2 regions of the Mesorhizobium sp. Ca11 genome follow, and region 1 is predicted to be linked to the other one. Evidence: riboswitches for the same ligand, from Rfam matches in the RefSeq annotation. Region 1 holds a riboswitch; the other holds the start of a gene.

What was found. A riboswitch is a leader RNA that binds a small molecule or an ion and turns the genes downstream of it on or off. The one in region 1 is predicted to bind S-adenosylmethionine.
Region 2: another riboswitch for S-adenosylmethionine. It lies ahead of LB538_RS14280 (O-succinylhomoserine sulfhydrylase); the one in region 1 lies ahead of metX (homoserine O-acetyltransferase MetX).

Annotation. Positions count from the first base shown of each region.
Region 1 is NZ_JAIUHU010000009.1:169,024-176,753, forward strand. Features, by position in the region: gene LB538_RS18160 (hypothetical protein) at 81-314, opposite strand; gene metW (methionine biosynthesis protein MetW) at 311-925, opposite strand; gene metX (homoserine O-acetyltransferase MetX) at 1,005-2,174, opposite strand; SAM riboswitch at 2,271-2,348, opposite strand; gene hisC (histidinol-phosphate transaminase) at 2,495-3,598, shown strand; gene LB538_RS18180 (prephenate/arogenate dehydrogenase family protein) at 3,604-4,539, shown strand; gene LB538_RS18185 (sugar kinase) at 4,878-5,810, opposite strand; gene LB538_RS18190 (DUF2125 domain-containing protein) at 5,900-6,898, opposite strand; gene LB538_RS18195 (gamma-glutamylcyclotransferase) at 7,017-7,538, shown strand.
Region 2 is NZ_JAIUHU010000007.1:24,735-32,464, reverse strand. Features, by position in the region: gene LB538_RS14285 (2'-deoxycytidine 5'-triphosphate deaminase) at 51-1,145, opposite strand; SAM riboswitch at 1,262-1,339, shown strand; gene LB538_RS14280 (O-succinylhomoserine sulfhydrylase) at 1,396-2,586, shown strand; gene LB538_RS14275 (ceramide glucosyltransferase) at 2,669-3,814, opposite strand; gene apaG (Co2+/Mg2+ efflux protein ApaG) at 4,158-4,550, shown strand; gene LB538_RS14265 (Hsp33 family molecular chaperone) at 4,602-5,630, opposite strand; gene argF (ornithine carbamoyltransferase) at 5,755-6,666, opposite strand; gene LB538_RS14255 (aspartate aminotransferase family protein) at 6,683-7,730, opposite strand, start outside.

The DNA.
Region 1 (7,730 bases):
TGAGTTATCTTATCGGCAAGTTGTGCGAACTGACTCGCAAAGAGCTTGATTGCATAGACGCCGGTAGAGGACCGCCCCTGTCAGCGCACGCAGTAGCTGGGCGCGGGGATCTCGCGGATAATCCGGCAGCTCCAGCAGACGTCGCCGCCGAACCATTCCAGCGGATGGCCCAGCCCGGCGGAAACCATCAAACCTGCAAGATGACCGCTGCGCGGCGATGTGCAGACGAGAATTCCCGCCCGTATTTCGGAAAGAATATTCGGGGGGATTTCCACCACTGCCGGCGATCGACGAAAGAAACGAATTTCCGTCATCGCCTCAGCAAAAACACCGCCTGCTGACCAAAAAAATTCCAGAACCACCAGGGCATCGACAGGCCGATCTTCTGGCCGTTGGCGTCGAGCGCGGTTGCCTTCTCGACGGTCGCGCCGAGTTCCTCGCAGAGGTTGACGAAGTCGCGGATGGTGCAGAAATGGATGTTGGGCGTGTCGTACCAGGAGTAGGGCAGGTCCTTGGTGACCGGCATCCTGCCCTTGACCAACAGCGAGAAGCGCACGCGCCAGTGGCCGAAATTGGGGAAGGAGACGATGGCGCGGTTGCCGATACGAAGCAGCTCGTCGAGCACCAGCTTCGGGTTCCGGGTCGCCTGCAGGGTCTGTGAGAGCACGACGAAGTCGAAGCCCTTGTCGGGATAGAATTCGAGGTCCTTGTCGGCATCGCCCTGGACGACGGAAAGGCCGCGCGCCACGCATTCGTTGACGCCGCGCTGCGACAGTTCCAGCCCGCGGCCGTCGACCTGCTTGGTCTCCTGCAGGAGTTCCAGAAGCAGTCCGTCGCCCGAGCCGACATCGAGGACGCGCGAATTGGCCGGGATGAGATCGGTGACGACCTCGAGGTCGACACGCTGGGCGCGATTGACGCTCATGGCTTCGCCTCCTGCATAGCGCATGATGCCGGTCCGAAAAGTCGGCGACTTTTTGCGTTCGCTGACCTTCGGTTCGGGGTCATAGACTTAGCCCCCTGGCGCGGGCGGCGGAGGCGATGAAGCCGTTGATGGCCGCGAACAGTTCCGGCTCGTCGAGCAGGAAGGCGTCGTGGCCGCGATCGGTTTCGATCTCGACGAAGGAGACGGAAGCGCCCGCCGCGTTCAAGGCATGCACGATCGATCGGCTCTCCTCGGTCGGGAACAGCCAGTCGCTGGTGAAGGAAACCAGGCAAAAACGCGTCTTGGTGCCGGCGAAGGCGTCGGCGAGGCGCCCGCCGTGATCGGCGGCAAGGTCGAAATAGTCCATCGCGCGGGTCAGATAGAGGTAGGAATTGGCGTCGAAGCGGTCGACGAAAGTCATGCCCTGATGGCGCAGATAGCTCTCGATCTGGAAATCGGCGTCGAAGCCGAAGGTCAGCGCCTCGCGGTCCTGCAAATTGCGGCCGAACTTGCGGTGGAGCGCGGCTTCCGAAAGGTAGGTGATGTGAGCGGCCATGCGCGCGACGGCGAGCCCTTTTTCCGGCCGCTTGCCGAAATCGAGATATTTGCCGCCATGCCAGTCGGGATCGGCCATGACGGCCTGTCGGCCGACTTCATGGAAGGCGATGTTCTGCGAGGAATGGCGGGCGCCGGTGGCGATGGGCAGGACGCAGAACACGCGCTCCGAATGGCTCGCCGCCCATTCCAGAACCTGCATGCCGCCCATCGAGCCGCCAAGCACGCAAAACAGCTTCTCGATGCCGAAATGATCGACCAGCATCGTCTGCGCGCGCACCATGTCGCGTATGGTGATGATCGGCAGGTCGAGCCCGTAGGGCTTGCCGGTCGCCGGGTTGGTCGAGGCCGGGCCGGTCGAGCCGAGGCAGCCGCCGACGACGTTGGAGCAGATGACGAAGAAACGGTTGGTGTCGATGATCCTGCCGGGGCCGATCAGAACCTCCCACCAGCCCGGCTTGCCGGTCACCGGATTGGTGTTGGCGACGTGCTGGTCGCCGGTCAGCGCGTGGCAGACGAGGATGGCGTTGGAGCGCGCGTCGTTGAGCGTGCCATAGGTCTGGTAGGCAATCTGGAAGGGCGAGAGCAGCGTTCCGGCGTCGAGCTTCAGCGGCTTGTCCGGGCCGAACCGCAGCACCGGGCTCGACGGATGGTCGGCCTCGTCGTTGGTTCTTGCAGCACGCTGAGCGGCCATGTCCGTCCTCATCCTGTCCCGCATCGGACTCGTCCCGACGCGGTGTCCGGCCGGCAGCGGACAATAAAAAACCGGCATTGCCGTCGCAAAGCCGGTTACAGGTTGCAAACGGCCCTTTAGCGAGTTGTTTAACGTGGCTGCAAGCCGACCGGCCAAATCACCACGGGAGTCTGGCAATCCTTCTAGGACCAGCGCCGCGCTTCGTCAACGGGTGGCCTCCTCGCGACCGGATACGGGTGCCAGGCGCCGGCCCTCGACATTCCAGCCCGTGGCCTGTATTTCCGCTGCGGCCTTGAAGGCCTTCTCGACGGATTTGTGACATGAAGCAGGATCAGCCCCGTCCGACGCCCCGCGCGGGCATCATGGACATCGAGGCCTATGTGCCGGGAAAAAGCAACGCGCCGGCCGGCGTGACGAAAGTCTACAAGCTGTCGGCGAACGAAAATCCGCTCGGGCCCTCGCCTAAGGCGATCGAGGCTGCGCGCGAGGTGGCGGCGAAGCTCGATGTCTATCCGGACGGCACGGCGCGGCGGCTGCGCGAGGCGATCGCTGAGGTGCATGGGCTGAATCCGGCCAACATCATCTGCTCCAACGGCTCCGACGAGATCCTGGGATTGCTGGCGCAGACCTATCTCGCGCCGGGCGACGAGGCCGTGTTCACCGAGCACGCCTTCATGGTCTACAAGATCTATATCCAGGCGGCGGGCGCCAAGCCGGTGGCGGTCAAGGAGACCGACGAGCGCGCCGACATCGACGCGATTCTCGCGGCGGTGACGCCGGCGACGCGGATCGTGTTCCTCGCCAATCCCAACAATCCGACGGGCACCTATGTGCCGTTCCAGGAAGTGCGCCGGCTGCACGCTGCATTGCCGAAGAACGTGCTCCTGGTGCTCGACGCGGCCTATGCTGAATATGTGCGGCGCAACGACTACGAGGCCGGCATCGAGCTGGCGGGCAGCTCCGAGAACGTGGTGATGACCCGCACCTTCTCCAAGCTCGGCCTCGGCGGCGCGCGTATCGGCTGGATGTACGGGCCGGCGCATATCGTCGATGCGATCAACCGCGTTCGCGGCCCCTTCAACGTCAACGCCACAGCGATCGAGGCCGGCATCGCCGCGATCCGCGACCGCGCCCATATCGAGCGCAGCGTGGCGCATAACGAGAAATGGCTGGCTTGGCTCAGCGCCGAGCTGACCGGGCTCGGCCTGCGCGTCACGCCCAGCGTCGGCAATTTCGTGCTGATCCATTTTCCCGACGGCAAGAAACATTCGGCGGCGGCGGCGGACGATTATCTGAGCGCGCGCGGCTACATCCTGCGCCGCGTCACCGGCTACGGCTTCCCCAATGCGCTGCGCATGAGCGTCGGCACCGAGGAAGCCAATCGCGGCGTCATCGATGCGCTGAAGACCTTCCTGAAAAGCTAGACACCATGGCATCACCGATGTTCGAGAAAATAGCGCTGGTCGGCATCGGCCTTATCGGCTCGTCGCTCGCCCGCGTCATCCGCCGCGAGGGCCTGGCGCGCCATATCGCCATAGCGACGCGTAGCGCTTCGACGCTCGAGCGCGCCGAGGAGCTTGGCCTTGGCGATTCTTACAGCACCGACGCCAGCCAAGCGGTGCGTGACGCCGATCTCGTCATCGTCTCGGTTCCGGTCGGCTCGTCCGGCGAGGTTGCGGCCGAGATCGCGCCTGCGCTGAAGAAGGGCGCCATCCTCACCGATGTCGGCTCGACCAAAGCCTCCGTCATCGCGCAAATGCAGCCGCATGTGCCCGAAGGCGTGCACTTCATCCCCGGACATCCGTTGGCCGGCACGGAAAAGTCCGGACCCGATGCCGGCTTTGCCGATCTCTTCGAGAACCGCTGGTGCATCTTCACGCCGCTGCCGGGAACCGATTCCGCCGCGCTCGAGACGCTTTCGGAATTCTGGCAGCGCTGCGGCTCCAACATCGACACGATGGACCCGCAGCACCACGACATGACGCTCGCGATCGTTTCGCATCTGCCGCATATCATCGCCTACAACATCGTCGGCACGGCGGACGATCTGGAAGCGGTGACCAAGAGCGAAGTCATCAAATATTCCGCTTCCGGCTTCCGCGACTTCACCCGTCTTGCCGCCTCCGACCCGACCATGTGGCGGGACGTGTGCCTGCACAACAAGGACGCGATCCTGGAGATGCTGGCGCGTTTCTCGGAGGATCTGGCCTCACTGCAGCGGGCGATCCGCTGGGGCGACGGCGAGAAGCTGTTCGACCTCTTCACCCGCACCCGCGCAATCCGCCGTTCGATCATCGAGGCCGGCCAGGATATCGATGTGCCGGATTTTGGCCGCCAGGCGGTCGAGCACCCGGCCAAGCCTTAGGCTTTTCCCTCGTTCTCTGGCGTGGATTGACCTGTCAGCCTGGGCAGGCGCATGCGCTGGAGATTGGCCGAAACGCCCATCGCGATCGTCATCCACGGGCGGAGCAAGGAGCGAAGCGACCCGCGCAGACCCGAGGATCCATTCCGTGACTTCCGAGCGCTGTCGCGGTGCAGAATTCTGCTCCGCCGCGTTCCATGGCTCAGGTCACGGAATGGATTCCAGGGTCTCCGCGACGCCGCCTCGCGACTGCTCCGCCCTGGAATGACGAGGTTGAGCGGCTTACGCCAACCCCAGCATTTGTGCCGATTTCGCGGAAATAGCCGAGATACTTTTGCGTTCTAGCCCTGGGCTGGCGGCCAGTGCGCCGCCATCATCGCCAGCGTTTCGGCCCGATCCGGCGCGCCGAGGCGGCCGCCGAAGCGCAGGCATTTGAGCGCCGCGGCGGCGCTGGCAAAGCGCAGGGCTTCCTCCATGGGCAGGGCCTCGGCGAGGCCGACGGCGAAGGCGCCGTGGAAGACATCGCCGGCGGCGAGCGTGTCGATCGCCTTGACCTTCGGCGCCTCGACATGGCGCACGCGCCGAGTCGCGCGGTCGTGCCACCAGGTGCCGGCCGCGCCGCCGGTCACCGCGACAAAGGCATCGGTGCGCGAAGCGAGGTCGGCGCAGGCGCTTTCTGGGTCGAGCGCGTGGCCGCAGACGATGCGCGCCGCCGGTTCGGAAGCGACGATGTGCGAGGCCAAGGGCAACAGCCGCTCCAGCACCTCGATCGGCGCGGTGTCGGCGTCCAGGATCGCCGGACGGCCGGTCGATCTGGCCGCGCCCAGAGCCAGCGCCGCGGCGCCCGGCCAGCGGACATCCACCAGCACGGCGTCGAAGGCGGAGAGGTCGGCGAGCGGCAGCGCCTCGGGATCGGCTTGCGCCTTTTTGTCATAGAAGGGAACGATGACGCGCTCGCCATGCGCATCCACCAGGATCGCGGCCAGCGCCGATCGCGCGCCGGGAACACGGCGGATAAGGCTGCAGTCGACGCCTTCGGCCTGAATGTCGGCGATCAGCTGATTGCCGACCGGATCGTCGCCCGTGCTTGCCCAAAGCGAGACCTCGGCGCCGAGACGCCGAGCGGCGCAGGCGGCGCTCGTCGCCATGCCGGAAGCGATCTGGACGCCGTCGCTGGCGATGAACTTGCCCTGATGCGCGGGCAGCGTCTCGACGCGAAGGATCGTATCGAGGGTGAAGGCGCCGACGCTGAGCAGTCTGACCGGCTTCGGCATCGTTGCTTTACTCTTCTCAGTCGGCATGATCTCACCCGAAAACCGGTCCCCACCTTTTGCTATGCTGACCTTCGGTTCGGGACCACGCTCTATTCAAGCGGCTTGATCTTGCCGAGCGGGATGAAGCCCAGCGAGGCCTTGCCCTTGACGATCTTGAGCGGCATCGAGGGTTCTTTTCCAAGCATCGACAGGGCGGCAAAGCCCTGCTCGATTCCGCTTTTATGCTCGGGAATCGCGCCGGCAAGGATAGATGCCACCGCTTTCGGGTCCTTGAGCTTGATCGTCAGGTCCCCGTTGACCAGCCCTTCCGCGTCGACGGAGACCGGTCCGGACACGATGATGCGCGCCGTGCCGGACGACAGGTCGAGCTTGGCGATCTCGATCGACTGGCCGCGCAGGCTCTTCGGCGGCGCTGCGATCAGCGCCACGCCGTTCTTCAGCGTCACGTCGCCGCTGCCGTCCAGCGCCGGCAGCACGCGTCCGTCGATGGCATCCGCGTTGATCTCCAGGTCGCCGAAGCTGCCGACATAATTGATGTCCTGGCCGGCCGGCTGCAATTGGCCGGCCGCCTTGCCGGCGCTGAACAATTGGATCGGATCCGTGTCGTCCTGCGGGTCGGTCTGACCGTTCAGGCCTTCAGCCTGCACGGAAACGCTCCTTGGCAACGGCCACCACACTTTGACATTGGCCTGCAACCGGTCCCAGTCGATCCAGAGCGGCGGCATTCCGGGCGCCATCGTTCTCAACGGCCCGCGCAGGTCGGCGACCGGCGACAAGGGTCCGGCGATCCCGGCGACGGCGTTGAAGCTGCCGGTGGAGGCGGCGACCTTCCTGGTGTCGTCTTCATAGGCGATGTTGTCGCAGGAGACCGTGAAGCTCATCGGGTAGCCGCTGACGGCGAGGTTGGCGCAGCCGGCGGCGATCCCTTTGCTGCCCAGTCTCGCCACCGCCTGATCTGCCTCGGTCTTGAGCCTGTCGGCGAGATAGAACCAGCCGCCGCTATAGGCGGCGAACAGCACGACAAGGAGCGCGGCAAGCCAGAACAGCCGGCGGCGAAGTTTGGGCGATCGCTCGTCACTTGACGTCATGCTGCGGCTCTCGTTAACCCGGCGAGCGGGCATTTACCAATACGCAAACAAGCGGGGGCCAGAAGAAGCACCTCGGCGGTGCGGTGTCGTTCACTCGAATGCGATCAGGCTTGGCGATATGGGCGATTTTTGGGTTTTTGGCTATGGGTCGCTGATTTGGCGGCCCGGATTTGCCCATGTCGAGACGCGCCGCGCCCGGCTTTACGGCTATCGCCGCTCGCTTTGCGTCTATTCCTTCGTGCATCGCGGCACGCGCGCGCGGCCAGGCCTGGTGCTCGGCCTCGACCGGGGCGGCTCCTGCGTCGGCCTCGCCTACCGTGTTCCCGGCAATTTGCGCGACGAGGTGCTTTCCTATCTGCGCGAGCGCGAGCTGGTCACCAGCATCTATCTCGAACGCATTCTCGATGTCCGGCTGGATGGTGGAGGCGCGGTCGAGGCGGTCGCCTACACCGTCGACCGCCGGCATGAGCAGTATGCCGGCGCGCTCGACGCCGATCACGCGGCCAGGATCGTTCGCGGCGCGGTCGGCCAATCCGGGCGAAACGAGGACTATCTCTTGAGCACACTTGAGCATCTCGAGGCGCTCGGCATCCGCGATCACTGGCTGGAGGAGGTGGGCCGTCGGGTCGCGTCTTCGTGAAGCGCATTTTCGGCGAAATAATTTCGCCTCCAATGCTCTATCTTTTTGTTTTTACGCAATTCCAGACGCAAAACCGCGACGCAGTTTTGCTGGAATTGCTCTGGTCCGATCAAAAAACAAAACCATGCCTTTGACCTCGCCCGGCCGCGACCTAGCTTAGCGGCATCCCATTCCTTGGGCGTCAGGCCCGTT
Region 2 (7,730 bases), on a different contig from region 1:
AGAACAGATGGGACGGCGCGTCCCCTTCCGGACATCTCCCCACTTGGACCTCACCGCGCTGCCCGAAAATGCTTGGAGAGCTTCAGGCCCTGCGCCTGATAGTTCGAGCCGAGTTCGGTGCCGTAAAGCGCCTGCGGGCGTTTCAGCATATGCTCGTAGACGAGACGGCCGACGATCTGGCCGTGGTCGAGGATAAAAGGCACCTCGTGGCTGCGCACTTCAAGCACCGCGCGGCTACCGCTGCCGCCGGCGGCGGAGTGGCCGAAGCCCGGATCGAAGAAGCCGGCATAATGGACGCGGAACTCGCCGACCAGCGGATCGAAGGGTGTCATCTCGGCGGCATAGAGCGGCGGCACGTGCACAGCTTCTCGGCTGACCAAGATATAGAATTCGTCCGGATCGAGCACCAGTTCGCCGGCGCCGCTCTTGTAGATCGGCTCCCAGAAATCGACGACATCCTGGGCGGCGCGCTTGTCGACGTCGACCAGTCCGGTGTGGTGCTTGCCGCGGTAGCCGACAAGGCCGTCCTTGTCGCCGTCGAGATCGATGGAGAGCGCGATGCCGCCGCCTGAAATATTGGGCGGCTCGGTGGCGACCAGCATCTCGGCGCGGTGAAGGTCGCGCAGCTCATTCTCCGAGAGCACCGCGTTGCCGGTGCGGAAGCGGATCTGCGACAGCCGCGAGCCGGCGCGCACGACGATCGGGAAGGTGCGCGGGCTGACCTCGAGATAGAGCGGCCCGCGGTAGCCGGCGGCAATCTTGTCGAACTCATGGCCGCGATCGGTCATGACGCGCGTGAAGATGTCGAGACGGCCGGTCGAGCTCTTCGGATTGGCCGAGGCCGACACGCTCGAAGGCAGCGCCAGGCTCTCGAGCAGCGGCACGATATAGACGCAGCCGGTTTCCAGCACCGCGCCCTCTGCAAGGCTGATCTCGTGCAGCTTCAGCCGCTCGAGCTTGTCGACGACCCGATGATCCGGACCCGGCAGGAACGAGGCACGCACGCGAAACGCCTTGTCGCCGAGCCTTAGATCGAGGCTGGCCGGCTGGATCTGGTCGGCGTCCAGCGCGCGCGGCGACTTCAGCGCCTTCGCCTCGAACAGCGCTGCGATGTCCTGATCCGGAAGAATGCCTGTTTGCCGCAAAGGCTGGCTCCGTTCACAAGGCCGGGCGAGGATCTAAGCAGACTCTTGCCGCCGGGCTGGTACAAACCTCTTAATGAAGCCGGCAATTGACGCAAGCGCGGCGCGGGTCTAAAGGGTCGTTATCCCGTGGTGATTTGGCCGGTCGGCTTGCAGCCACGTTAAACAAGTCGCTAAAGGACCGTCGAGCCGCAAGGCTATATGGACCGGTTGCGACTTCGCGGCCGGTTTTTTTGTGTCTGAAAGCAGGGCTATGAGCACCAAGAAGCGCAACTGGAAACCTCAGACGGCACTCGTGCATGGCGGAACGTTGCGTTCCGGTTTCGGCGAGACATCCGAGGCGATGTATCTCACCCAAGGCTATGTCTACGAGACGGCGCAAGCGGCGGAAGCCCGCTTCAAGGGCGAAGAGCCGGGCTTCATCTATTCGCGCTACGCCAACCCGACCGTCGACATGTTCGAAAAGCGCATGTGCGCGCTGGAAGGCGCCGAGGACGCCCGCGCCACCGCTTCCGGCATGGCCGCAGTAACCGCCGCGCTGCTCTGCAGCGCCAAGGCCGGAGATCATATCGTCGCGGCGCGCGCCCTGTTCGGCTCCTGCCGCTGGGTGGTCGAGACGCTGGCGCCGCGCTACGGCATCCAGGCGACGCTGGTCGACGGAACCGACATCGCCAATTGGGAAAAGGCGGTAAGGCCGAACACCAAGCTGTTCTTCCTGGAAAGCCCGACCAACCCGACGCTGGAGGTGGTCGACATCGCCGCCGTCGCCAGGCTCGCCAATTCGATCGGCGCCAGGCTGATCGTCGACAATGTCTTCGCCACGCCGCTGCAGCAGAAGCCCTTGCTGCTCGGCGCCCATATCGTCGTCTATTCGGCGACCAAGCATATAGACGGCCAGGGCCGCTGCCTGGGCGGCGTCATCCTGTCTGACAAGAAGTGGATCGACGAGAACCTGCACGACTATTTCCGCCACACCGGCCCGAGCCTGTCGCCCTTCAACGCCTGGACGCTGCTCAAAGGCCTGGAGACGCTGCCGCTACGCGTGCGCCAGCAGACGGAGAGCGCCGGCAAGATCGCCGATTTCCTGGCCGAGCGGCCGGAGATCGCCCGCGTCATCTATCCGGGCCGCGCCGATCATCCGCAAGCGGATATCGTCCAGAAGCAGATGTCGGGAGGCTCGACGCTGATCTGCCTCGACGTCAAAGGCGGCAAGCAGGCGGCCTTTGCCTTCCAGAACGCGCTCGACATCGTGCTGATCTCGAACAATCTCGGTGACGCCAAGAGCCTGATCACCCATCCGGCGACGACGACGCACAAGAACCTGAGCGACGAGGCCCGCGCCGAGCTCGGCATCGGGCCAGGCACGCTGAGGCTCTCCGTTGGCCTGGAGGACAGCGACGATCTGCTGGAAGACGTGGAACAGGCGCTGAAGGCAGCAAAATAGAAGGCTGAGAACGCCGCGGCCCGAGCCTTCCAGAGCCGCAATTCCGGACGGAAAACCGTTTCACACTTTTCCTGGAATTGCTCTAGGCGAGCTCCTCCAGCTCGGTCATCGCCTTGGTGCGGATGATCATGGCGTTGCCGCGCCATTCGACGGCGCCGCCGAACCAGGCGCGCGCCCAGATGGCCGGCAACAGGGCATCGCGCACGATCATCGCGATGATGCTGCGCGGCGACAAATACCAGCCCTTCGCAAAGGCCAGCAGCCATTCCGGCAGGTAGGCGATCGCCAGCACGCCCAAGGCCGTCGTGGGCAGGCTGACGCCGGCGCTTGCCGCTGCAATCAGCGCCAGCAGCAGCGGCACCGCAGCGCCAGTCAGGATCTCCGGCGCGAAGAACAGTGGGAAGGTAACCCGCCGCAGCCGCGCCCAGCGCGTCTGGCGCGACCAGATCTCGGCGAGCCTGCGCTGGCCGAGCGGCTGCTCGAACGGCGAGGCGACGAGGTTGACGTTGAGCCCCAGGCCGTTGACCAGCTTGGTGGCCGCCGCGTCCTCGGCGATCTCGGCGGCCAAAGCCTGGATGCCGCCATTGGCATCGAGCATCGGCTTGTTCCACAGCATGCTCTTGCCCTGGGCGAAGCCAAGGCCAAGCGCCTCGCCGGCATACTGCCAGCGCGCCTGCAGCGTGTTGAGGAAGGCGCATTCGACTTCGGCCCAAAACCCGTCCGGCCGCGAGCCGATCGGCGTCGAGCAGACGAGGCCGGTATCCGGCCGCCATGCCGCCATCAGGTGCTGGACATAGTCTCTCGGCATCAGCACGTTGGAATCGGCGAGGATCACCCAATCGTGCCGCGCCGCCTGCCAGCCCTTGACGCAGTTGTTGAGCTTGGGATTGGCGCTGACCCGATCGTCGCCGATCAGCAGCCGCGCGGGAATTTTGGGGTGGCGTGCGATGGCCGCATCGATCAGCTTGACCACCGGGTCTTCGGCATGCGCGACGCAGAAGATCAGCTCATAGCGCGGCCAATCGAGAGAGAAGGCGCGCTGCAAGGTCTCCGGCGTGAACGGCTCGACGCCACGCGACGGCACGATGATGGAGACCGGCGGCCGCGCGCTGGAGGGCGGCGCGATGACATGCCGCCGCTTCAGCCGCGACGAGGCGAGCAGGATGCTGGCGAGATTGAAGGAAAGAAGCGCTGACGAAGCCAGGCCGGCTGCGATAGTCAGTTCCATCGAGATCTGGTCACCCCCGATAGAGAGTTTCACCGTTTCACGCAAACGGCGACCCACTCCATCTCCTTGTTTTCACGCAATTCCGGACGGAAGGCTACGGCGAAGGCGCCGAGCCTAACCGCTCGCGCCTTCCTGGAATTGCTTTAGGCCGCACGCGGCCGTTTCAACTGTTACAGAGCGCCCGAGTCGCCCGGCACGGTTTGTGCACACCAACATTGTGATGTGTCACCTAAATGACATTGTTTTTCGGCACCTGCACTTACAAGGCTGGCAGGATGGTCGACGCTGCGTCTATCAAGAGCGGAGCGTGACATATTTTCCGCGGCGGCAACCGGAGTGGCCCATGTATCGCGCAGTGACGCGCAACATCGAAGTGCTGGTCAGGCCCTTCTATCTGGAGGACCGCTCCGATCCGTCCGAGAACCGCTATGTCTGGGGCTATCAGGTGACGATCGACAACCGCTCCGACGAGTTCGTGCAGCTTGTGTCGCGCTACTGGCACATCACCGACGGCCAGGGCCGGGTCGAGGAGGTGCGCGGCGCCGGCGTCGTCGGCGACCAGCCGGAACTCAATCCCGGCGACAGTTACCAGTACACCTCGGGCTGCCCGCTCTCGACGCCGTCAGGCATCATGGTCGGCCACTACACGATGCGCAACGGCCGCGGCGAGACGTTCGATATCGCCATTCCGGCTTTCTCGCTCGATATGCCGGGGACAAGGCGCACGGTAAATTAGACGTCGGCGACAGCCTCTTTCTCCCCGTTTCACGGGGAGAAGGAAGAGGGCTCACTTCGCGAATTCAGCCGGGTCGAAGTCGTATTGGGTCGAGCAGAACTCGCAGGCGACATGGATGCCGCCCTCCTCGGTCGATTCCTTGATCTCCTCAGCCGAAAAGCCTTCGAGAATGCCGCGGATCTTGTCGCGCGAGCAGGAGCACTGGTCGGCGACAGGGACGCCGCGGAAAACGCGCACGCCATGTTCGTGGAACAACCGGTAGAGCAACCGCTCGGCGCCCACTGTCGGGTCGATCAACTCGGTCGGCTCGATCGTGCCGAGCAGCGCCAGCAACTCCTGCCAGGAATTGTCGGCCGGCTGGTCCGCAACGTCACGCGGATCGCCGTCGCCGCCGGAAATATCGGGAACGCGCATGCGCTCCGGCGATTGCGGCAGGAATTGCGCCAGGATGCCGCCGGCGCGCCATTGCTCGCGCGCGCCGGCCGGACCGGGCGTGACCAGCTTGGCGACCGACATCTTAATATCGGTCGGGATCTGCTCCGACTGCCGGAAATAGGTGCGCGCGGCGTCCTCGAGCGAGGTGCCGTCGAGCTGGACGATGCCCTGGTAGCGCTGCGTATGCGCGCCCTGGTCGATCGTCAAGGCCAAGACGCCGTCACCGAGCAGCGTCTGCTGCGAGGTCTCGCCGGCGGCGGTCAGCGCCTGCAGCCGGTCGGCATCGAAGCGCGCATAGGCGCGCAGCGCATGCGGCGTGGTGAAATCGGCCACCAGCATGTCGACCGGACCGTCGGTGCGGGTCTGCAGGATGAACTTGCCTTCGAACTTCAGCGAAGTGCCGAGCAGCACGGTGAGCACGCAGGCTTCCGCCAGCAGGCGGGCGACCGGCTCAGGATAATCGTGGCGGCTCAAAATGGCGTCGAGCATCGGCCCGAGCTGCACGGTGCGGCCGCGCACATCGAGCGGCGCGACCTCATAAGGCACGACATGATCGTCGCCGGCGAAGCCGAATTCACCGAGTTGGGGTTTATGCTCAGCCAAGGTCTGGGTTTCCAACATGACAATACTCCGGGGCGCAGCCATGCCGCCCGGTGAGCCGCATGCGTCGAAGCGCGTTCGATTTACGTGATGGCCCGCAAATAGGCATCACATGTCCCCAGATCAAGTTGAGCCCGATCGGGCCGGAAGCGGTCAGGTCCAGCCCTTCTCACGCGCCCAGACACCAGGCCAGCACCGCCTTCTGGGCGTGCAGCCGGTTCTCGGCCTCGTCGAAGACCACCGAATGCGGCCCGTCGATCACCTCGTCGGTGACCTCCTCGCCGCGATGCGCCGGCAGGCAGTGCATGAACAATGCATCGGGCTTGGCTTTTGCCATCAGCGACGCATTGACCTGATAGGGCAGGAAGACGTTGTGGCCGCGGGCGCGATGCTCCTGGCCCATGGAGACCCAGCTGTCGGTGACGACGCAGTCGGCCTGGTCGACGGCTTCCTCGGCGGACCTGGAAAACCGGACCTTGCCGCCATTGGCTTTCGACCAGTCGACATATTTCTCGAAAGGCTCGCTGCCTTCCGGCACCGCGACATTGAGGTTGAAGCTAAACCGCGCCGAGGCCTCCAGGAGCGAATGCAGCACATTGTTGCCGTCGCCGGTCCAGGCGAAGGTCTTGCCGGACACCGGACCGCGATGCTCCTCAAAGGTCATGATGTCGGCCATGAGCTGGCAGGGATGCGTGTCGTCGGTCAACCCGTTGATCACCGGAACGGTGGCGTTCTCGGTGAGCTCCAGCAGCCGGTCGTGCGAGGTGGTGCGGATCATGATGGCGTCGACATAGCGCGACAGCACTTTCGCCGTGTCGGCGATCGTCTCCGAACGGCCGAGCTGCATCTCGGTGCCGGTCAACATGATGGTCTCGCCGCCGAGCTGGCGCATGCCGACATCGAAGGACACGCGCGTGCGCGTCGACGGCTTGTCGAAGATCATGGCCAGCACCTTGCCATCGAGCGGTTTTGAATGCTCACCCGCCTTGAGCCTGGTCTTTCGCGCCACCGCATCGTCCAGCATGATGCGCAGGTCGCCCGCGGAAACGGCGGACAGATCGGTGAAGTGGCGAACACTCATCGGCAGGTTCCAGAAATTATTTGGCGGCTTCGGCGGCAATCGCGTCGGTCAGGCGCTTGGCGCCGCCGCGAATGCGCTCCAGCGCCTCGCCGATCTCCTCGTCGGTGACGGTGAGCGGCGGCAGGAGGCGGATGACGTTGTCGCCCGCCGGCACGGCAAGCAGGTGCTGATCGCGCAGCGCCATGTTCACCTTGGCATTGGGCATGGCGCATTTCAGGCCGAGCATAAGGCCGGTTCCCCTGATGCCCTCGATGACGTCGGGGAATTCATCGGCCACCGCCGCAAGGCCCTGCTTCAGAAGCAGCGCCTTGCGCTGCACGTCCTCGAGGAAGCCGTCGGCCAGCACCACGTCGAGCACGGCGTTGCCGACGGCCATCGCCAGCGGATTGCCGCCGAAGGTGGTGCCGTGCACGCCGGCCGTCATGCCGGTCGCCGCCTCGTCGGTGGCAAGGCAGGCACCCATCGGAAAGCCGCCGCCGATGCCCTTGGCGATCGCCATCAGATCGGGCGTGACGCCTGACCATTCATGCGCGAACAGCTTGCCGGTGCGGCCGATGCCGCACTGGACCTCGTCGAAGATCAAAAGCAGGCCGTGCTTGTCGCAGAGTTGCCGCAGCCGCTTCAGCGATTGCGTCGGCACCGGGCGTATGCCGCCCTCGCCTTGCACCGGCTCGATCAGGATCGCCGCGGTCTCCGGCGTGATCGCCTTTTCAGCGGCGTCGATGTCGTCGAAAGCCACCTGGTCGAAACCCTCGACCTTCGGGCCGAAGCCTTCGAGGTATTTGTACTGGCCGCCGGCGGCGATCGTCGCCAGCGTGCGGCCGTGAAAGGCACCCTCGAAGGTGATAATGCGGAAGCGCTCGGGATGGCCCTTGACGAATTGATAGCGCCTGGCCGTCTTGATGGCGCATTCCAGTGCCTCGGCACCGGAATTGGTGAAGAACACCTTGTCTGCAAAGGTCGCCTCAGTCAGCCGCTCGCCCAGCCGGCGCTGTTCCGGGATCTCATAGAGGTTGGAGACGTGCCACAGCTTGGCGGCCTGCCCGGTGAGCGCCGCGACCAGA